Regions from separate parts of the Arthrobacter sp. 01N444 genome, predicted to be linked through region 1. Evidence: predicted binding sites of a transcription regulator. Region 1 holds the regulator's gene; each other region holds the start of a gene.
What was found. The regulator HrcA, encoded in region 1, represses chaperone genes, less so after heat shock. The targets are predictions, from matches to a motif close to TTNGCACTCGNNNNNNNCGAGTGCNAA.

Region 1 (7,251 bases):
TGGCTCGAACTCGCCGAGTGCGGGCTCATCGCGCCGCATCTGTTCTCCGGGGCCGGCCTGGATCCCACCAAGTGGTCGGGACTGGCTCTGGGCATGGGATTGGACCGCGCCCTCATGCTCCGCAAGGGCATCCCCGACATCAGGCTGCTTCGGTCCACAGACCGGAAGATGGACCAGCAGATGCTGGACCTGTCCCGGTGGAATCCAGTTTCCCAGATGCCCTCCATCCGCCGGGACATCTCCATCGTCATTCCCGCTGACCTGGATACCGAAGTGCTTGGAGACCGGGTGCGAACAGCGTTGGGCGCAAAGGCCGACGATCTGGAAAGTGTCGAACTCCTGGCCCTGACGCCCTGCGCTGACCTCCCCGCAGCGGCGAGGAAACGACTCCGCCTCAGCGATGGGCAGGCCAATGCACTGATACGCCTGGTGCTGCGTCCCCTCGCCCGGACCATGACAGACCCGGAGGCGAATCGGATCCGGGACGACGTCTACCTGGCCCTGCACGAGGGGCCCGTCAAGGAACTCATCGCAGGATAGTGCCTGCCGTGCCAGTTCACCATCGGGCTGCTGGCACGGCAGGCATGGAGACGCGGCCGGACCATGTCAGTGCCAGGAACCACAAGCGGACGCCATTAGGTATCAACTTTGTATCGGCCTCATATCGTTCCCGTTGCAGTTCCGACGCCAGGGCCCAAACCCGGCTGCCGCGCCGCGCCCGTGTGCCATGCTGGAATCCGGCTGTCCCGGGATCGCCGGGCCGGTCTCCGGCCGGTGAGGGATGGGGCGGCCGTCGACGGCCGACGACGGCTACAAACGGATCATCACCGCGGAACGCGGGGCGTACGACGAAGGGACAGCGGCATCAGGAAGCGTGGAGTTCAGCAGCCATCGGCGGGGCGCGTCCGCCGCGTCGCGCTGGCGTTGGCGCTGCCTGCCGTGCTCGTCCTGTCCGGCTGCGTGGCGACGCCGCAGAGCGGCATCACGAATTCCAGCAGCCCATCAGAGCTCATTCCCGCCCCGGCGTCGGGCGCCCCCACCACGAGCGCACCGCTGGAGACTGCCCAGACGTCGAACAAGGCTCCGGTGTATTGGATCGGCCGTGGCAATGACAACGCGTTTCTCTACCGCGAGTTCCGCGACGTTCCGGATCAGGACAATCCCGTCACCCGCGCCCTGCGGGTCATGATGTCGCAGAAGCCACTGGACCCGGATTTTTTCACGCCCTGGCAAAATCCGAAGAAGCTGGCGACGTCGATTTCCGGCAAGAACGTCATCACGGTGGATGTCTCCGCTGATGCCTTCAACAGCAACGTGGATGCGGCCATGGCCGAGCGCGCCATCCAGCAGCTCGTCTACACGGCGACAGCTGCCGCGGCCAGCGCCGGCCTCATCGATGCCGGACAGCAGGTCCAGGTGGTTGTGCTGGTGGACGGTCACACCGACTACGTCGCCTTCAACCATGTCCGCCTGGGCGAGCCGACCTCCCGCAGCGCCGGGATGGTGGCACCAGTGTGGATCATTGATCCGCAGGAGGGCACGTCCGTGGCCGACGGTTCGGTCAAGATCAGCGGCCGCAGCACCGTCCAGGGCGGGAAGCTCCGCTGGGCGATCCTCAAGGTCGACGGCGACGGCGACAACGCCAAGACCGCGTATCTCAACGGCAGCGCCACCGCCTCCGCCAATGCAGCCCGGCCCGGGCTGTTCACCTTGTCCGTGAACCTCGGCCCGGGCAATTACGAGGTCCGGGTGTCCCAGGTGGACGCATCCGACAGCGCCAAGGAAGTATTCCAGGACACCCGCGGGTTCACGGTCAAGTAGCCGTCACCTCAACAAGGCATCACGTCACCTGCGGCGGCGGCTGCCGCAGGTCACCAGCGGCCGAGGATGTCACTGGCCAGCACAGTGGCGGCGGGCCCGGCCGTGGACGAACGCAGCACATGGTGCCCCAAAAGGGCCGTAACTGCGCCGGCGTCGCAAAGCCGGGTCACCTCCCGCGGGCTGATGCCGCCTTCCGGACCCACGATCAGCAGGACCTCACGGGATCCGGCATCATCTGCCACCACATCGCCGGGCCCAACACTTTCCAGCCAGGCCTCGAGTACCTGCCGCAGCGGGCGCACGGCGTCTTCGTGCAGGATGACGGCGAGGTCTGCCGCCGTTACGGCCGCCTGCAACCCGGCGCCGTCGACGGCGGCCCGGACCTCGGGAATCCATGCCCGGCGCGCCTGTTTGGCGGCTGCCGTCACCACCGACTGCCACTTGGCATGCGCCTTCGCGGCCCGCTCAGCCTTCCACCGCACAATGGACCGCTCGGCCTGCCAGGGAATGACGGCGTCGATGCCCAACTCGGTCGCGGTCTCGGCCGCCAGTTCATCGCGGTCGCCCTTCGCCAGGGCCTGGACCAGGACCAGCCGTGTTCCTGGCCGTGGTTCCTCAGCCAGGTCCACGCATTCGACGCTCAGCTCCCCGGCAGCGACGGCTGTCACGGTGCCGGTCAGGCGCTTGCCTGCGCCGTCCGCGATGTCGACCGCTTCGCCGACGCCGATCCGTTTGACGGTGACGGCGTGGCGGGCCTCGGTTCCCTCGAGGACGAAGGCCGAGCCGGGGACCTGCTGGTCCAGGGTGCCTGGGGCGGTGAAGAAGACCGGGTTACTCACCGCTACAGGTTACCGAGCCGGTCCCGCAGTTTGGCGAAGACGCCGCCGCTGGCCGCAAGCTTTCCTTCCGTGAGGTGCTCGCCACGGTGCTTGGCCAGCTGGCGGAGAAGTTCCTCCTGGACGTGATCGAGCTTGACCGGTGTTTCCACCTGCAGGTGCACCTTCAGATCGCCGCGGCCGTGGCCGCGCAGGTGCGTGACGCCAAGACCGCGAAGGGTGATGATCTCGCCGGACTGGGTGCCGGCCTTGACGTCGATCTCCTGCTGTCCGTCGAAGGTGTCGAGGGATATTTCGGTGCCGAGGGCGGCCGCCGTCATGGGAATGTTGAGGCTCGCGTGCAGGTCATCGCCCTCGCGCACGTAAGTGGCGTCGTTGTTGACCCTGATCTCCACGTACAGGTCCCCGGCGGGGCCGCCGGCAGGGCCGGCCTCGCCCTGGCCGGACAGCTGGATGCGGGTGCCGGTGGCCACGCCGGCCGGGACCTTGACGGTCAGCGAGCGGCGGCTGCGGATCCGGCCCTGGCCGCTGCATTCGTTGCACGGGTCCTTGATGACGGTGCCGAAGCCCTCGCAAGACCCGCAGGGGGCGGACGTCATGACCTGGCCCAGGATGGACCGCACGGCGCGCTGGACCTGACCGCTGCCGCCACAGATGTCGCAGCGGACCGGGTGGGTGCCCTCCCGGCAGCAGGATCCCTCGCAGGTGGGGCAGATGACGGCCGTGTCGACCTCGAGCTTTTTGTTCACGCCGAACACCGCATCGCGGAGGTCGATCCGGACGCTGATCAGCGCGTCCTGGCCGCGGCGGACCCGGGACGCCGGGCCGCCCTGGCCGCCACCGGCGCCGAAGAAGGTCTCGAAGATGTCCTGGAAGGCGAAGCCCTGGCCCGAGTAGCTGCCGCCGCCGAACCCGTTGTCGGTGCCGTTCTCGTTGCCGGTGGTGTCATAGACCCGGCGCTTCTGCGGATCGGAGAGGACCTCGTAGGCGTGCGTGACGGCCTTGAACCTGTCCGAGGCGTCCTCCCCGGGGTTCACGTCCGGGTGCAGGGTCCGGGCCAGTTTCCGGTAGGCCTTCTTGATCTCCTCCCCCGATGCGTCGCGGGAGACTCCAAGAACGTCGTAGTGGCTGCTCAAAGTGTGTATCTCTTCCTTGTTGTACTGCCTGTGGGGTACTGCCTGTGGGGCACTGCCTGTGGGGCAAGAAGTCGTATTCGGTCCCGGACCCGTCAGGGCCCCAGGATCCTCGAAAGGTAGCGGGCCACCGCTCGGACGGCGGCCATGGTGGTGGGATAGTCCATCCGGGTGGGCCCAAGCACTCCGACCTTGGCCGTGGCGTCCGGCCCGTAGGCGGTGGCCACGACCGAGGCCTCGGCGAGACCGTCGTAGGGGTTTTCCCGGCCGATGCTGACGGTCACGCCGCGCGGGTCTTCGGCCATTTCGCTGAGCAGGCGGAGCATGACCACCTGTTCCTCGAGGGCCTCCAGCACGGGGCCGATGCTGAGCGGGAAGTCCACATTGGAGCGGGCCAGGTTGGCGGTGCCGGCCATGACCATGCGCTCTTCACGGCTGCTCGTGGCCAGGGCCTCAAGGCCGCGGGCCAGCGCCTGGGCTGCTCCGCGCCGCGCGGGCGGGCCACCGGCAACGACGGCGGGCAGCAGCTGCGGCATCAGGCTCAGCGGCGTACCGGAGAGGCTGGCCAGAAAGCTGCTCCGCAATTCCGACAGCGCGTCGTCGGGAATGTCCTGCCCGACGTCGATCACGCGCTGCTCCACCTTGCCGGTGTCAGCGATCAGAACAGCCAGCACTTTCCTGGGCGCCAGCAGCACGAACTCAATGTGCCGCACCCGGGCGCGGCTGAGCAGCGGATACTGCACGACGGCGACCTGGTTGGTCAGGTGCGAGAGGAGCCTCACGGTCCGGTCAAGGATGTCGTCAAGGTCCTCGGATCCTTCCAGCAGCGCCTGAATGGCCCGACGCTCGGCCTGGGACAACGGCTTCACCGCTGAGATCTGGTCGACGAACAACCGGTAGCCCTTGTCAGTGGGGATCCGGCCTGCACTCGTGTGCGGTGCCGTGATCAGGCCCTCGTCTTCCAGCGCCGCCATGTCATTTCGGATCGTGGCGCTCGAGACGCCGAGATGGTGCCGTTCAACGAGCGCTTTGGAACCAACGGGCTCACGCGAATGGACGTAGTCCTCCACGATGGCGCGCAGCACTTCGAGTTTGCGCGGTTCGCTCACGCTCCACCTCCAATCGACTGTCCCGCAGCCGGTGCCACCCCCCGCGTCCGGTCCGGGTACACCAGTGGTGCACGGACGGCCCGCCACAGGACAAGGGTTAGCACTCGACATGCCTAAGTGCTAACCAGTCTAATATGAGTCGCCGCGTTGTTAGCATTGGATTCGCTCCAGGCGTGGCCCGCGGGAACGCGATTCCCGTCACGCCGGCGCCGAGACCGTGGCAGATGCTGCCGTTGCCGCGCCGTCGCGGTCCGGTTCCGGCCCCCGGAGAGTTCCACCGACCGCCGTACATTCCGAGTGCAAAGTAAGCGTGAAGAGATGTCGTACCAGAACTGGGGACCCCAGGACCTGTCCGCCCCCGCCAAGACCCAGTTGCCGGAAGTCCCGGTGGAACGCGGGATGGTCCTCGAGGAGGTCCAGTCCGGCTGGGTGGGCGCCGTAACCCGGGTGGAGAAGTCCGGCGGCATGCACGTGGTGGCGCTGGAGGACCGGCGGGGCAAGTCGCGATCCTTCCGCCTCGGCTTCGGCTTCCTCTTGGACGGCCAGCCCATCCGCCTGATGCCGCCGGCCCCGAAAAAGACGGCACCGGCCGCCGGTGCCGGCCGCACGGCGTCGGGCTCGGTGCGGGTGGCCGGGCAGCGCGCACAGGTGGCCAAGGCCAGCCGCATCTGGGTGGAAGGAAAGCACGACGCCGAGCTGGTGGAGAAGGTCTGGGGCGATGACCTCCGGGTGGAGGGCATCGTCGTCGAGCCCCTGCACGGCATTGACGACCTCGCGGCCGCCGTGGCGGACTTCCGCCCGGGCCCTGGCCGGCGCCTCGGCGTGCTCGTAGACCACTTGGTGGCCGACTCCAAGGAGTCGCGGATCGCCGACGCCGTCATGGCCTCACCGGGCGCCGCAGGCAACGTCCTGATTGTGGGGCACCCCTACGTGGACGTGTGGCAGGCCATCCGGCCCTCGGTCCTGGGGATCGAGCAGTGGCCCGTGATCCCCCGCGGCACGGACTGGAAGACCGGGATCCTCATGGCTTTCGGGTGGCCCCACTCCACGAAGGAGGACATCGGCCTCGGCTGGCAGAAACTCCTGGGGGCTGTCCGCAGCTACGCTGATCTGGAGGCGTCGCTGCTTGGCCGCGTGGAAGAGGTCATTGACTTCCTCACCGTGCCCTAGTCCGCCGCGGCGGCCGCCCCTGATCTCCATTTCCTTGCCCGAGCAAGTATTCTTGAAACGGCGGCCGCGCTTCCAGCGCGGTCCCGGCTATTTCAGGCACAACCCAGGCAGCAACGCATCACCGCAATCCGAAGGGCTACACCGTGGCAGATAACGCACGCGAACACACGGGCAATCAGGCTGGCCATGGCCAGCCCCCGTACCATGGCGTTCCGGCAAACGCGCTGCCGCTGACGGCCAGCGAGGACCGCCAGTGGGCCACGCTCGCGCACTTCGGCGGCATCCTGGGCTGCGTGCCGTCGCTGCTGATCTACCTCATCTTCAAGGACCGCGGCCCGTTCACGGCACAGGAATCCAAGGAAGCCCTCAATTTCACGCTGCCGCCGACCCTGGCCGCAGTGCTGGCCAATCTGCTGGTCTTCATCCCGGTGGTGGGCAACCTCTTCGCCGTGCTCGCCACGGTGATCTGGATCGCCGTGACGTGCTTCTCGGTGGCGGCAGGCATCCACGTCAACCGCGGCCAGCCGCACCGCTACGAGGTCAACCTGCGCTGGATCAAATAGCCGGCCCGGACCCAAGCACGAGAGCCGGCCGCCGCCCGTCAGGGGCAGCGGCCGGCTCTGTTTTGTGCGGCAGGGTGTTGTGGCCGCTGGTGCGGGCAGCCAAGTCGTGGAAGTTTTGGCGGCAGACTAGTCCGGCAGGATCCTGCGGACGACGGCGTCGGCCAGCAGCCGGCCCTTAAGGGTGAGAATGAGCCGGCCTTTGAAAGCCGCCGCGGGGTCCACGAGGCCGTCCGCGATCAGCCCCGCCACAGCGTGCCTGCCGGTGTCCCCCAGGCCGCCGAGGCTTGGGATGTCGAGCCCGGAATTGAGCCGGGCCTCGAGCATGACCCGTTCCACGTTGCGGGTTTCAGAGTCCAGCGTTTCGCGTCCGGCGGCGGGTGAGGCGCCGGCGCCGAGGCGGTTGGCGTAGGCGGTGGGGTGCTTGACGTTCCACCAGCGGACGCCGCCCACGTGCGAGTGCGCCCCCGGCCCGATGCCCCACCAGTCGTCCCCGCGCCAGTAAGCGAGGTTGTGCCGGCAGGCCTGTTCGGGGGTGCGGGACCAGTTGCTGACCTCGTACCAGTTGAGCCCGGCGGCGGAAATCAGTTCGTCGGCGAGTTCGTATTTGGCGGCGTGGTCG
Region 2 (7,251 bases), on a different contig from region 1:
CGCCGGGGCCATCGTGCTCGGTGTCGCTGCCGGCATCGTGCTCGGCGACACCTTGGCGCGGCCCCTGACGCGGAGCCTGGCGAGCAACGAACGGCGCAGGGCCCGCCGCCGCTAGATCTTGCGAGGAATGCCCGTCCGGCTCCCCTAAGGCGCCGGATTTCCCACTTTTGCCGGGACGCGACGGTGTGTCAGCCCGCCGCGCCGGCGTGTCCCGGCGTCGTGGTGGCAAAGGTGGGGAAACTCCGCAGCGTCAAATCTTGCCCCGCCTAATCTCGCGCCGCTAGATCTTGCCTCGTTAGATCTTGCCCCGCTAGATCTTGCCTATCGGCAGCTTCTTCTCCGCCTGGAAGTCGTCCTCCATCCGGCCCTTGGCCCAGTAGCCCGAGAGGGACACCTGGGCCCGCTCCAGCCCGCGCTGCACGTAGAACACGTCCCGGAGGCCCTTCATGTAGCCCCGCTCGCCGTGGGCAAAGACCTGCACCCGGCCCTCGGGCCACTCGGCGTCGCGCACCGCGGTGACCAGCAGTTCGCTCTCACCGGCGGGTGCGCCGCCGCGCAGCAGCCAGCGCAATTCGACGCCGGCCGGCCCGGCGATGGCCTGGACGTCGGCGTCGCTGTCCACTTCGAGCAGGGCGAGGCCGCGGGCATCTTCCGGCAGGGATTCGATCGCCGCGCCGATGGCCGGCAACGCTGATTCATCGCCGGCAAACAGGTACCAGTCCGCGGCCGGGTCCGGGTTGTACCCGCCGCCGGGGCCGGTGAAAGTCAGGCGATCGCCGGGCTGGGCCGAGGCCGCCCAGGGGCCGGCGAGCCCCTCGTCGCCGTGGATTACAAAGTCAATGGCCAGTTCCTGCGCCTCCGGGTCCACCCAGCGGACCGTGTAGGTCCGGGTGTGCGGCCACTGACTGCGCGGCATGGTTTCCCGGATGGCCCACAAATCCAGCGAATCCGGGTATTCGACGCCGGGTTGCGGAAAGACGATCTTGACGTACCGGTCCACATAGTCGTTGTTGACGAACCCGGCGAAGCCGGGGCCCCCGGCGATGATCCGGACCATGTGCGGGGAGAGCTGCTCCCTGCGCAGGACCGTCAGATCGGTCTGGGGGCGCGAGTTCCGGGTGGCGGTGGTGGCTGCGGGGACGGATGTCATGCAGCTAAGCCTAACCAAGAACCCCCGGCGGGAGCTTTGCGCGGGGGCCTGTTACGGCAACGGCGGAAGCTCCCAGTCGACCGTCCCGTTGCCTTGTTGCAGCAGCAGGGCGTTGGCCCGGCTGAACGGCCGGGACCCGAAGAAGCCGCGCGAGGCCGATAGCGGGCTGGGGTGGGCGCTGGCGATCACGGCTGCGGACCCCAGCAGCGGCCGCACGGACTCGGCATCCTTCCCCCACAGGATCGCCACCAGGGGGGCATGGCCCGCACCGGATACGGACGAGCGGCCGGCGACTGCCCGGATGGCCGCCGCCGTCACGGCCTCCCAGCCCTTGTTCCGGTGCGAGCCCGCCGCGCCGGCACGGACGCTGAGCACCCTGTTGAGCAGCAGTACGCCTTGGTCCGCCCAGTGGCTGAGGTCCCCGTGGACGCGCGGGGGGAAGCCGAGATCGGCCTGAAGTTCCTTGTAGATGTTTGCCAGGCTGCGGGGGATCGGCCGGGTGGCGCCGTCCACGGCGAAGGACAACCCCACGGCGTGCCCCGGCGTCGGATACGGGTCCTGGCCCACCACCAGCACCCGGACGCCGGCCAGGGGCTGCCGGAAAGCCCTCAGCAGGTTTGCCGGCGATGGCAGTACGCCGTGCCCGGCGGCCACTTCGCCCGCGACAAAGGCGAGGGCTTCGCGCAACTGCGCCTCCACCGGCGCCAGCGGTCCCGCCCAGTCCGGAGCAACCAGCGCGTCCAGCGGCCGGCGGGCCAGGTCCGCGAAGCTAAGGGTGTCCGCGGCTGCGGGCTCCAGCTCGAACAGCGCGTCGGGTTCACTGGCGGGGTCAAACTCGGCATCAAACACAGCACCCATTCTTCCCCAGCTGCGGCCCGTTTCTGCGCCCGCCCGAATGACAACCCTGTCATTCGGCCGTAGCATGGGGACTGACTTTTTACCGGATCCAGCCAGGTTTTTTGGAATCAACCAGGAGTGTGTCGTGGCCGAAACAGCGCAAGAGCACGTGCTCGCGGGGGATTCTGCCGTCTTCCCAACCGCCGGCGCGGGCCCGGACGGGGTGTCCGCGGAGTCTGCGCTGAGCGCCCGCGACCAGCAGATGCTGTCCTTGGAGCGGCAATGGTGGAAGTACGCCGGGGCCAAGGAACAGGCCATCCGCGAGCTGTTCGATCTGTCCGCCACGCACTACTACCAGATCCTCAATGCCCTCATCGATACCGAGGATGCGCTGGCCCACGATCCCATGCTGGTCAAGAGATTGCGTAGACTACGTACATCACGCCAACGTGCCCGCACTGCCCGTCGTCTGGGAACAGATTCGTAAAGTCGCGTCACGAGCAGCCGGATGCGCACGTCCTGTTGCGTCCGTTCCGGCCTCGGGCACCCCGTATGAAATCAGCAAGGACGTCGTTTTACCATGACCAAATACGCTCGGGATGAATTTGATCGGGTCCCGGAGACCTCTACCCGGCAGGGAGTCCACCGGGCCGTCGCGGCATCGCGGCGGCGGAGCCTGGCGCCGATCCTGGCGGCTGGCTGCGTAGCCCTGGCCATCGGCCTGGTGGCCTTCCTGATCCTGCCGAAGCTCGGCTTCTCCGCAGGCCAGGCGGCGGCCGTGACGGCCGGTGGCAGCGCGTCCGCATCTGCCAGCAGCAGCCCGTCCGCCACAAGCACCATGAGCCCCAGTCCCACGCCGACGAGCCCGGAGCCGGCCGGCACGGACGCCGCCGCCGCGCCGGCGGCTTCGCCGTCAGCTACGCCGAGCGCCACAGCCGCCGCCGTCGACAAGACGCAGCCGGTGACGATCTACAACGCGACCACCACCGCCGGCCTCGCCACCCGCGTCGGCGGCACCGTCACCTCCGACGGCTGGGTCCTGGGCGAGACAGGCAACTGGGGCGGTGTCCCGCAACAGACGTCGGTGATCTTCTACAGCGGCGTCGAGCAGAAGGGCAATGCGGAGGCACTCGGAGCCCTCCTCGGCGTCGACACCCTCGTGGACTCTGCCGAGTTCAACATGCCCCTTGTCGTCGTTCTCGGCCCCGGCTACCAGTAGCCAATCCGGTTACGCCTCAATAACTATTAGGCGGCGGCCCTGCCCGCCGCCGGCGTTCCTGGGGGACGCTGTGGGTACAGTATCTGCGGATTTCTTTTCGCAGTCCGCGGCGCACATCGAGGTGGGCCGCACGCAAGCTAGCTGAAAGTGTGGACACCATGGCACTGGGAACCGTCAAATGGTTCAACGCCGAAAAGGGCTACGGCTTCATCGCCGTGGACGGTTCCGAGAACGACGTCTTCGTGCACTGGTCCGCGATCGTCGGGGAAGGCTACCGCGCCCTGGACGAGGGCCAGCGGGTGGAACTGGAAGTCGGCGAGGGCGAAAAGGGCCCGCAGGCCGAAAGCGTTCGGCCCGCCTAGTGGTACTGGCTGCCGTCACGAACGCCTCAAGGAACGCGGCCGGGCGCCGTGGAGGACATTTGCCGCTGGGCCGCGCCCTGGCGGCGGGCACCGTAGCGGCCCTGGCCCTGACGGGCTGCCTGGGCCCCGCGGGCAGTGCCCGCGTGGCCAGCGCCGACGCCAGCGGTGACGGCACCCTGCGCATCGGCCTGATCCTGGACAACACGGGCAAGCAGAACTTCCTCAACGCCTCCGAGCTCGCGGCGGCCAAACTTGCCGTCAAGGAGATCAACGCTGCCGGCGGGCACAAAGGCAAACCGGTGGAGCTGCTGCCGGAAACCATCAGCACGGACACCGCCGCCCAGGCGAAAGCGCTGGTTGCCGCCAAGGCCGACGTCGTGATCGGCCCGACCGATTCCAGCCGTGCCCCGGCCGCCATCGACGTGCTGGCCAACGCCAAGGTAGCCGTGATCTCCCCGGCCAACACCGCCGCCGCGCTCAGCAACTACAAGAGCGGCGGCTACTATTTCCGCACCTCGGCCGCCGACATCGCCCAGGCATCCGTCCTCGCCAAACTGGTCAAAGACGGCGGCGCCAGGACCCTGGCGGTGCTGCATGAGGAAGGCGACTACGGCAAAGACGTCGCCGCCGCCGTCGGCGGTGCGGCGAAACAGTCCGGACTGGAAGTCGTGGCGAACGAGGAGTTCACCCCCGGCCAGGCGCAGCAGGCTGTCGCCGCCGCTAAGGCCGCCAACCCCGACGCCGTCATCCTGGTCTCGCGCGACGGCGCACAGGGCGCCATCGCCGAGCTGAACAACGCCGGCCTCGCCGGCAAGAAGGTGGTCCTCAGTGACGGAGCAGTCAGCAAGTACGGCTCTGGCCTGGGCGCCCGGGCGCTCGAGGGTGCACGCGGGATCCTGCCCGGGGTGTTTCCCTCCGCCGCCTTCCAGGCGGACCTCGTGGCCGTTGATCCCGGGCTGAAGGACATGGTGTTCGCCGCCGAGACGTACGACGCCGTCGTCCTGGCCGCCGTCGCCGCCGCCGCCGCAGAGGACGACGCCGGCACCTCCATCGCGGCGTCCCTCGTCGCGGTCTCCGGCGGAACCCCGGCAGCAGGCGGAACCGGGGCCGGCGGCAGCCAGCCGCCCAGCGAGTCATGCACGAGCTACAAGGACTGCGTCGGCGTCCTCCGGGCAGGCCAGCGGCCGGACTACGACGGCCAGTCCGGACGGATCAACTTTGATGCCCACGGCGACATCACCGAAGCGAACTACATGGTTTCGACCTACGGCGAGGACAACCTGCCCACGGTGGACGGCACAGAAGCCGCGAGCAGCAGCGGCGGCTGATCGCTCGTAGCGTATTGTGCCCGCGTGGCGGCCGGTTCCGGCCGGCCACTGCTTGCACTCTCCCCGGGGGAGTGCTAATTATTGATTTAGCACTCCAAGGCACTGACTGCTAACACGACGCCCGGTCCGCCCGGCCGCGAAGTGGGGCAGCCGGTCCAGGAGCTAAAGAAACACCTTGCTGGGGTGAGATCCCGGACCCGGCGGCATACAGAGGCCGCGGGGTTGGGATCGTCCGTCGCGGGCACCACAGCGAAGGTTCATTCTTAACGACTGTCCCGAAAGGACTACTGCCGTTATGGCCAAGATCATTGCATTTGATGAAGAGGCACGCCGCGGTCTTGAGCGGGGCCTGAACATCCTCGCCGACGCCGTCAAGGTCACCCTCGGCCCGCGGGGACGCAACGTCGTCCTCGAAAAGAAGTGGGGCGCCCCCACGATCACCAACGATGGTGTTTCCATCGCCAAGGAGATCGAGCTGGACGATCCCTACGAAAAGATCGGCGCCGAGCTGGTCAAGGAAGTTGCCAAGAAGACGGATGACGTCGCAGGCGACGGCACCACCACGGCAACCGTGCTGGCACAAGCCCTGGTCAAGGAAGGCCTGCGCAACGTCGCGGCCGGCGCTGACCCGCTGTCCCTCAAGCGCGGCATCGAGAAGGCTGTTGACGCGGTCACCGTCGAGCTCCTGGCCTCCGCCAAGGAAATCGAGACCAAGGAAGAGATCGCCGCCACCGCGTCCATCTCCGCCGGCGACAACGAGATCGGCGCCCTGATCGCCGAAGCCCTCGACAAGGTCGGCAAGGAAGGCGTCATCACCGTCGAGGAGTCGAACACGTTCGGCCTCGAGCTGGAGCTGACCGAAGGCATGCGCTTCGACAAGGGCTACATCTCCGCCTACTTCGTCACCGACGCTGAGCGCCAGGAAACGGTCCTTGAGGATCCGTACATCCTGATCGTCAACTCCAAGATCTCCAACGTCAAGGAACTGGTTGCTGTCCTGGAAAAGGTCATGCAGTCCAACAAGCCGCTGCTGATCATTGCCGAAGACATCGAGGGCGAGGCCTTGGCCACCCTGATCGTCAACAAGATCCGCGGCACCTTCAAGTCCGTCGCCGTCAAGGCTCCGGGCTTCGGCGACCGCCGCAAGGCGCAGCTGGCCGACATCGCCATCCTCACCGGTGGCCAGGTCATCTCCGAGGAAGTCGGCCTCAAGCTTGAGACCGCCGGACTCGAACTCCTTGGCAAGGCCCGCAAGGTTGTTGTCACCAAGGACGAGACCACGATCGTCGAGGGTGCAGGCGACGCCGACCAGATCGCCGGCCGCGTGTCCCAGATCCGCGCCGAGATCGAGAACTCCGATTCCGACTACGACCGCGAGAAGCTGCAGGAGCGCCTGGCCAAGCTGGCCGGCGGCGTTGCAGTCATCAAGGCCGGCGCCGCAACCGAGGTCGAGCTCAAGGAACGCAAGCACCGCATTGAGGACGCCGTCCGCAACGCCAAGGCTGCTGTCGAAGAGGGCATCGTCGCCGGCGGTGGCGTTGCCCTGATCCAGGCCGGTGCCAAGGCATTCGCGAACCTGCAGCTCTCCGGTGACGAAGCAACGGGCGCGAACATCGTCCGCGTTGCCATCGACGCCCCGCTGAAGCAGATCGCCTTCAACGCCGGCCTCGAGCCCGGCGTCGTCGTGGACAAGGTCCGCGGCCTGCCCGCAGGCCACGGCCTCAACGCCGCCACCGGCGAGTACGTCGACCTGCTGGCCGCCGGCATCAACGACCCGGTCAAGGTAACCCGCTCTGCCCTGCAGAACGCGGCTTCCATCGCCGGCCTGTTCCTCACCACCGAGGCCGTTGTAGCCGACAAGCCCGAGAAGGGTGGCGCCCCGATGGGCGGCGGCGACGACATGGGCGGCATGGGCGGCATGGGCGGTTTCTAACCACCGGCGCCAGCCATCACCGGCTGTTCGACGACGGCGGTCCCACCTTCGGGTGGGGCCGCCGTCGCCGGTTAAGCGCGGCCCCTGTCCAAGGGGGCGTCGGTGGGCGTCGGCGGGTTCTGGCAGGATAGGTCAGTGACGATTACAGCAGCGGCCGACGGTTCGGCCTTAGGAAATCCTGGCCCGGCCGGCTGGGCCTGGTACGTGAATGACGACTGCTGGCGGGCCGGGGGGTGGCCCCACGGCACGAACAACCAGGGCGAACTGATGGCGGTGCTGGACCTGTTCCGGGCAACGGCGCACATGCCCGGGGAAGACCTGCTGATCCTCTGCGACAGCCAGTACGTCATCAACGCCGTGACCAAGTGGATGCCCGGCTGGAAACGCAAGGGCTGGCGCAAAGCCGACGGCAAGCCGGTGCT
Region 3 (7,251 bases), on a different contig from region 1:
TGGCCACGGCGGTCGGGGCGATCCCCCGGCCGGCCCGTTCCTTGTCGACCCAATAGCCAAGCGTCGCCATCATGGCCGATCCCCAGACGATCGAGGACACCGTCAGCTGCCCCACGATCACCGGCGCCTGATGGCCTGGTGTCCATTCCGCGATGACGAACGGCAGGGCCGTGGCCTGCGCGGCCTGGGCCTTGAGCGAGCGCACCATCTGCCGGTAGTCCGGCAGGCCGCCGCCGGGGACCGGGTTCGATGCCTCCCAGGGGGCCAACCACTCGCAGTTGCGGGACCTGAGCGCTGTCCACTCCCTGCGGTCCCGGTACCGGATCGGGCGCAACACGATGTCGCCGCTCTCCAAGGTCACCGGCCAGGTGAAGCTGCCCCCCACGGGAGTTATTTGGCGAGGCTGGGGGCCAGGCTGGACGCGAAGCCGGGCAGCCATTCGCGCAGGCCCGGGCCGAGGTCCTCACTGTCGCAGGCGAGCTGGACACAGGCCTTGAGGTAGCTGAGCTTGTCGCCGGTGTCGTAGCGGCGGCCGCGGAAGATGACGCCGTACACGCCGTAGCCCTCGCCGGTGCCGGCCGAGAGTTCCTGCAGGGCGTCCGTGAGCTGGATTTCCCCGCCGCGGCCGGGCGCGGTGCGCTCCAGCACTTCAAAGACGGCCGGGTGCAACACGTAGCGGCCAATCACGGCCAGGTTGGACGGGGCGTCCGCGACATCGGGCTTCTCCACGAGCTGGTTGATGCGGACGTAGTCCTCACCGCCGATTGCCTCGACGTCCGCGCAGCCGTAGGCACTGATCTGGGACGGGTCCACCTCGATCAGAGCGACCACTGACCCGCCGGTCTTGGCCTGGACCTCGATCATGGTGCTGAGGAGCTCATCGCGGGCGTCAATGAGGTCATCTCCCAGGAGGACGGCGAACGGCTCATGCCCGACGTGCTGCTTGGCCCGGAGGACCGCGTGGCCGAGGCCCATGGGATCGCCCTGGCGGACGTAGTGGATGTCACCGAGGTTGCTGGCGGCCTGGATGGATTCGAGCTTCGCAGTGTCACCCTTCGCCTCCAGGGTGGACTCCAGCGCGGGGACGCGGTCGAAGTGGTCCTCCAACGCCCGCTTGTTGCGGCCAGTGATCATCAGGATGTCGTTCAGGCCGACATTCACGGCCTCCTCGACGACGTACTGGATGGCCGGCTTGTCAACGACAGGCAGCATTTCCTTGGGCATGGCCTTTGTGGCCGGGAGAAACCTGGTACCAAGGCCCGCGGCGGGGATAACGGCCTTGCGGACGGAAGCGATGGGTGTATTCACACGACTAATCTAACGGAGGGACCAATCATTGCGTAATCATTATGCGAACTGCCTGCCGGGCCCCCCGGTGCAGCGCGGCCGCAAAAGGCAGAGGACGGGCCAAGATGGCGTCAAAAGAGGAAATTCGCTCCAGCCACAGGGCGGCGCGTTCCGCACTCCCGCTGGCCGCACAGGACACCGCCGCGGCGGGCATCGCCAGCCACGGGCTCGCGTGGGCCTCCGGGCTTGGCCGCGGCCGCCAGGGCACCTTCGCGGCGTACCTCGGTGTGGGCGCCGAACCGCCCACACTGCCACTGCTGACTGCCCTGGTCGAGGCCGGGCACCGGGTGCTGCTGCCCGTTTGCGAACCCGACATCGAGCTCAGCTGGGTGTACTGGACTCCCCAGTCCGGGTTTGTCCGCAGCCGGTACGCGCCCATCCAGGAGCCTGTCGGAGAGCGCCACGGAACCGAAGTCATGCGGGACGCCACCGCAATCTTCCTGCCGGCCACCGCGGTGGATTTCTCGGGCAACCGAATCGGGCAAGGCGGCGGCTACTACGACAAGTTCCTTGCCGCCCTGGCTGCCATGTCCTCCGCATCCGGCGGGGCGGACGCCGGGGCGGCCGACGCTGCAGCCGACGCTGTCGCGTTGCCGACTGCCGCCGTCGTCTATGACACGGAGGTGCTGCCCGCAGGCAGCATCCCCGCGGAGTCGTTCGACCGGAAAGTCGACACGGCGCTGACCCCGGGCGGGATCGTCCGGCTCGGCCGATCCCGGCCTGCCTGATCCGGGTTCCCGCCAAGGTGATAGAATTGGCACTCAGGCCCTGCGACTGCTAAGGACGGAACAGGTCGATAGACATATCGGCGGTGATCCGGACTCCGCAGCACGGGACCTGCTCGTTTGCCCCTGAGGAGGATTTCCAGTGCCCACGTATGCATACGCCTGCAAGGACTGCAGCCACGCCTTCGAGATCGTGCAGTCGTTCAGCGACAACTCCTTGACGTCCTGCCCCGAGTGCCAGGGCACGCTGCGCAAGAAGTTCAACAGCGTCGGCGTAGTGTTCAAGGGCTCCGGCTTCTACCGGACCGATTCGCGCGACACCAAGGGCAGCACGGTTTCCCCGGCTCCTGCAGCTCCCGCGGCCACCCCCGCGCCCGCCGCAGCGGCCAGCTAAGGCACCTGCCGGGTTGGCACCGGCCGCCGGCTGGGCTACGGCCGGCTGATTCTGGGCACTGCCTGAATCCCTGTCCGCTGTTGCCGCTGTTGCCGTTGTCCACATAGGACGTTCCGCAGCTGCCGCCGCTCTGCGCAGATCCGTAGCGTGGCGGCATGGAACTTTTCCTCACCGCGGTTTCCCCGCCTTCGTTCAAGACGGCTGCCCCGGCGGCGCCTGTGCCGTCTTCCACGCCTTTGTTCAGGCCGTTCCGCGCCGCAATGCCTGAAGCTGGCCCCGGCCGCTGGTCCCGTACCGGTATCCGTCCAACGAGCCTTCCTGCCGCCACGTTTTCCGCCGCAGGCCTTCCGTTCCGGAGCCGGATCGGTCCCGTGAAACCCCGCCGGCGTCCGCCCCGCGGCCGCCCGTCGTGGCGCCGCCTGCGCGGCTGGCTGAACCGGAACCGGCGGCTTATCGCGGCCCTCCTGTTCTGCATCCCCGCCGGACTGACAGTTCAGCAACTGGCTCCAGCGCCCACTGACACTGTCGCAGCCTTCGCCGCCGCGGCCGATCTGCCTGCTGGAAAGTCCCTGGAACCCGGCGATCTCACCAGGATCAGCGTGCCACCCGGCCTTATTCCTGCGGGCAGCCCCGGCAGCGAGACCGCGTTCGAGGGAAAACAGCTGGCCGCACCGTTGCGCCAGGGCCAGCTCCTCACCGACGCCCAGATCCTGGGACCGGGCCTGCTCGCCGGAAGCCCGCGAGGCTCTGCGGCCGTGCCGCTGAGGATGGCAGATCCGGCCTCCATCCAGCTGGTCACCCCCGGGCAGCTCGTCAACGTGGTGCTCACTGCCGGCAACGGCATGGAACAACCCGGCGAAAGCCAAATCCTGGCCGAAGCCGTTCCAGTGCTCTGGACGTCGGCGCAGGGCGGCAAAGCCGGCTCCTGGCCCGCCACTGCGGAGACTGACGGGCTGGTGGTGGTGGCAGCGACGGCCGACCAGGCCCGTAGGCTGGCGGGCGCGTCTACCCAGGGCAAATTGTTTTTCGTGCTTGTGGCGTCACCGCCGGGCTAGCTGTCCAGCCAGCAGGGCGTTTCCGCCGGGCCAGTGGCCCGGGCCGTATGCTCCGACGCGGGCCGCGCCCGCAGGCTCTGGGCTGCGGGCCGCCACGTCAGCCCCAGTGCGGCGGCTTCTGTTCCTGGAGCCAGGCGTCGTGATCGTAATTATCAGGCTGGTCACCCCAGCGCCGGGGGTCGTCTTCCGCCGCCTTGTTCGGCAGCACACCCTCCGGAACGGTGGCCTGTGCCTCCGAACGGCGCGACGTCTCCTTCGCGGCCTCCTGGTCCGGCCCGTCGCCGGTCGATTCGCCGGTCGATTCGCCGGCCTTCGACCCTGCGGGGTCGGCCGCGGCCCCGGTCGATTCGCCGGGCTTCGGCTCCGCGGTGTCGGCCGCGGCGCCCGCAGCGCCGGCTTCGCGGGCGCCGGTGGCGCCGGCGTCGTTCGTGTTGCCGGTGTCGTTCGTGTTGTCGGTGTCGCCGGTCTCGCCGGTGTTGCTAGTGATGCCGTCCGCACTCATGCCGCCGGCCTCCTTACTGCCTGTATTGCCTGTCATTGCTGTTGCTGGTGCCTGCCGGCGGAATTCTTGGCCAGCAGTTTCGTGGCCGCGGAACACCTGTCCCGAGGGTTCGGCCGCCACGTGGTACTCGGCGGCCCGCGCCTCGTCGATCGCCAGGTGTTCGATGCCGTCGTCGAAGAAACCGTGCGATGTCCGCAGCCGGCTGGACACGGCGGGCTTCTCCAACCCGAGGTAGCCGCCAATCCGGTCGGCGCAGGCCGAGGGGTCGGTGAAGACCTCTATGGTCCATAGGGGCATGTACCGCCAGCCAAGCCGCTCCAGGAGCTGCGGCCTGAGCCTGCTCCGTTCGCGGACGCTCATCCGCCGGTAGTGGCTCGTACCGTCCGACTCGATCGCCACCGGACGGGGAATCTCCGCATCGTCCTGGCCGATCGTGGTCATCGGATCGGCGGCCGCCACCATGTTCAGGACACCGTCGTACTGGTGCCACACCCGTGCCCCGCGGGCCCGGAGCCGGTCACCCAGGTCGGCCACGAGCGGATCGGCGCCGAGCGCCTGCTCGCTGGCCGCAGCCCGGGAGGCGGGGCTGCCAAGATCCGTGTTGCCCGCGATCTCACGGTCCAGGAGCTCGTAGAAGTCCACGGCGCCGTGGCTGAGGCGGCTGACATCAAGGTCTTCGGGCCGGAAGCAGCTGAGCACGTGCAGGGACCGGCGGGCACGCGTCATCGCCAGGGCGAATTTTGCTCGGCCACCTTCGGCGGAAAGCGGCCCGAGGCTGTGGAGGGTGCGCCCATGCGGGGTACGGCCATAACCCGGGGAAAAAATGACGTGGTCGCGGACCAGGCCCTGGGCCCGTTCCAGATCCACTACGCGGAAGGACTCATCCCCCGCAGTGAAGAAGCTGCCCAGCATGGGGTAGTTGGGCAGTTGCGCCCTGATGGCCTCGCCGATCCGGGCGGCATGGCGAAGGCTGCCGGTCACCACGGCCAGCGACGTCCGGGGGCGGAGCCGGGCGTGCTCGAAGACCAGCTCCACCGCGCGGTTGACCTCGGCAACAACCGATTCGACGCCGTCGTGGTCAGCGCTGGGCAGCCCCGTGCCGTCGGGGAGGTACTCCACGCTGAGGGTACGGTCCAGCCCTGTGGCGGATTGGCCCTCCGGGAGGCGGGTGAGTTCCCCGCCGTAAAAACCCTTGCTGAGCTGGCGCACCAGGTCTTCATCGACCGCACGGTACACGGTCCTCAGGTTCCAGACCGGAAGCACGGCAGAGAGTGCCCGGAACGAGCTCTCAACGCTTTGGTAGGAGCTCTCCCCCGCGGCGAGCCGTTCGACGCCCACGGTAAAGGTCCGGGGGCTGGCGATCTGTTCGTCGCCGAAGGCGATGACCTGCCGGGACCGGGCGATCGCCGGGAGGACGGCCTGCAACGAGGTCGTCTCGGCGTCGAGAATCACGACGGCATCGAAGGTCTGCTCGATCGGCAGCAGACCCGTCATGAGGTAGGGGCTGACGGACCACACCGGTACCAGTGTGGGCAGCAGCTCCTGCGCCTGGCCGCTCAGGGCTGCCAGGGTCACCCGGCCGTCCTTCAGCAGGCTGCGCAACAGCTCGGCCTGGCGGGGGTACGCCGAGATGGCAGTGCGCCAGCGCTCGGACAGGTTCCAGCGCAGCCGGGCAGCGCCGCTGGCGATATGGGCGTTGTCCGCGAGACGGTACTCCGCCTCAAGCTGGCGCAGGGCGTCGCCGTCGGACATGGCGAGGTAGTCATCGCCGCTGATCATGGCCTCCAGGGCCGACTGCCACCAGGCCAGCTCGAGTTCGGCGGTCACCGAACCTTCCGGGACCTCTCGCTCGGCAAGGTCGGCGAGAAGCTCGCCCAGGCCGTGCTCTCGCATGCTTTCGACGAGCAGCGTGCGCTCCGGAAGGGTTTCAAGGGTCGCGGTGTCGGCGACGAGCCGCCGCACCCGGGGCAGGAGTTCGTCGTAGGGTGCGCGGTCCAAGTCGCCGCCGGCGGCGGTGTGCTTGACAGCCAGGCCCAGTTCAGCCAGTTCCGCTGCAAGCTCCCGGTAAAGGCCGCTGATTTCAGCCAGCCCGGACGGCACGGCCGGGTGCCGCTGCGTGGTCGCGTAGCCGGACCAGGCGGCGCGCTGTTCCTGCACGAGGACCAGGGAGCTGTGCAGGTCCGCGATGTGCACGCCGGGCCGGACGTACTCCTTGGCCACCCTGCGCAGGCGTGAGCGCTGCATGGACGGCATTTCGATCCCGCGTTCCCTGCGCCAGGCAGAGGACGCGGTGGCCGAGATCAGGTCGTGGACGGGCCGGTCAAAGATGTCGGGAGTGAATTTGTCCAGACTTTCGCGGACGGCCACGAGAAGTTCGATCTGCTCGCCCCATTCGGCGAAGGTCCGGCCGAGCCGGATCTCTGCGTGTTCCGCCACGGCATCCATGCGCCCGCGCAGCAACGGCAGTTTTTCCGAAACGGACTGGGCAACGCCCTGCGCTTCCTGCGTCTCCTTGCGGGTCAGCAGGCGCGCGCCGTGCCAGGGGCTGGTGGTCGACGCGCGGCTGAAGCTGCCGAGCTCGGCGGCGCGGCGGAGCCGGCCTGCGAGCTCCTCCCGGTCCCGGATATTGTCCAGCACGCTGCGCTTGAGCCGGACGGTCGTCGCCGGTGCCGGCTGGATGGAGGTCAGCTCTGCAAGGGACTGCATGGCCTCATACGGCGAGCAACCCCAGCGCGCCCGGACGTTGTGCAGGGAGGCTACATGGTCCATGAGTGCGTGGCGGTGGCCGGTCAGTGTGGCGTGCAGGTTGCTCAGTTGCGGCTGCAGCGACTTCTCGTTGCGGACGATCGCCCGGACCAGCTGGCCCTTCAGCTGCAGCGGGCTGGCGCTGCCCGTCAGCTGCAAGAGGACCGAATCCAGGCCGAGGCCATCCAGCTGCCCGGAGATCTCGGCGAGGCTGGCCCGCCTGTCGCCAACCACCAGGACGGACTTGCCCTCGTCCACCAGGGCGCCGATGGTGTTGATGACTGTCTGGGTCTGGCCCGTGCCCGGCGGGCTGCTGACCACCAGCGAGTCGCCCGCCCGGACGGCGTCGACCACATACTGCTGGTCCGTGTCGGCGTCGAGCAGCAGAAGCTCGTCGGCGGGGTCACGGTCGTCCGTGCTGGGGAAGCGGCCGGGTTCCAGAGCAGGCACGTCGACCAGTTCGCCGGAACCGGACCGGGCCAG

Region 2: groL (chaperonin GroEL) is a predicted target of HrcA. The motif match lies at 4,948-4,974, and genes of this name have one in related genera.
Region 3: AC1DKN_RS03940 (FmdB family zinc ribbon protein) is a predicted target of HrcA. The motif match lies at 2,102-2,128, and genes of this name have one in related genera.

Annotation. Positions count from the first base shown of each region.
Region 1 covers NZ_JBFTRB010000004.1:216,648-223,898, forward strand. Annotated here, with positions in the region: gene srmL (PheS-related mystery ligase SrmL) at 1-540, shown strand, start outside; gene AC1DKN_RS07415 (GerMN domain-containing protein) at 940-1,821, shown strand; gene AC1DKN_RS07420 (16S rRNA (uracil(1498)-N(3))-methyltransferase) at 1,872-2,660, opposite strand; gene dnaJ (molecular chaperone DnaJ) at 2,663-3,793, opposite strand; gene hrcA (heat-inducible transcriptional repressor HrcA) at 3,886-4,899, opposite strand; gene AC1DKN_RS07435 (DUF3097 domain-containing protein) at 5,218-6,069, shown strand; gene AC1DKN_RS07440 (DUF4870 domain-containing protein) at 6,213-6,632, shown strand; gene hemW (radical SAM family heme chaperone HemW) at 6,759-7,251, opposite strand, start outside.
Region 2 covers NZ_JBFTRB010000019.1:3,516-10,766, forward strand. Annotated here, with positions in the region: gene AC1DKN_RS17585 (threonine/serine exporter family protein) at 1-115, shown strand, start outside; gene AC1DKN_RS17590 (siderophore-interacting protein) at 311-1,150, opposite strand; gene AC1DKN_RS17595 (uracil-DNA glycosylase) at 1,202-2,008, opposite strand; gene AC1DKN_RS17600 (DUF3263 domain-containing protein) at 2,133-2,474, shown strand; gene AC1DKN_RS17605 (LytR C-terminal domain-containing protein) at 2,568-3,206, shown strand; gene AC1DKN_RS17610 (cold-shock protein) at 3,365-3,568, shown strand; gene AC1DKN_RS17615 (ABC transporter substrate-binding protein) at 3,628-4,896, shown strand; gene groL (chaperonin GroEL) at 5,192-6,829, shown strand; gene AC1DKN_RS17625 (RNase H family protein) at 6,965-7,251, shown strand, end outside.
Region 3 covers NZ_JBFTRB010000002.1:352,480-359,730, reverse strand. Annotated here, with positions in the region: gene AC1DKN_RS03955 (GNAT family N-acetyltransferase) at 1-385, opposite strand, end outside; gene galU (UTP--glucose-1-phosphate uridylyltransferase GalU) at 391-1,308, opposite strand; gene AC1DKN_RS03945 (5-formyltetrahydrofolate cyclo-ligase) at 1,413-2,075, shown strand; gene AC1DKN_RS03940 (FmdB family zinc ribbon protein) at 2,215-2,466, shown strand; gene AC1DKN_RS03935 (RcpC/CpaB family pilus assembly protein) at 2,838-3,521, shown strand; gene AC1DKN_RS03930 (AAA family ATPase) at 3,619-7,251, opposite strand, start outside.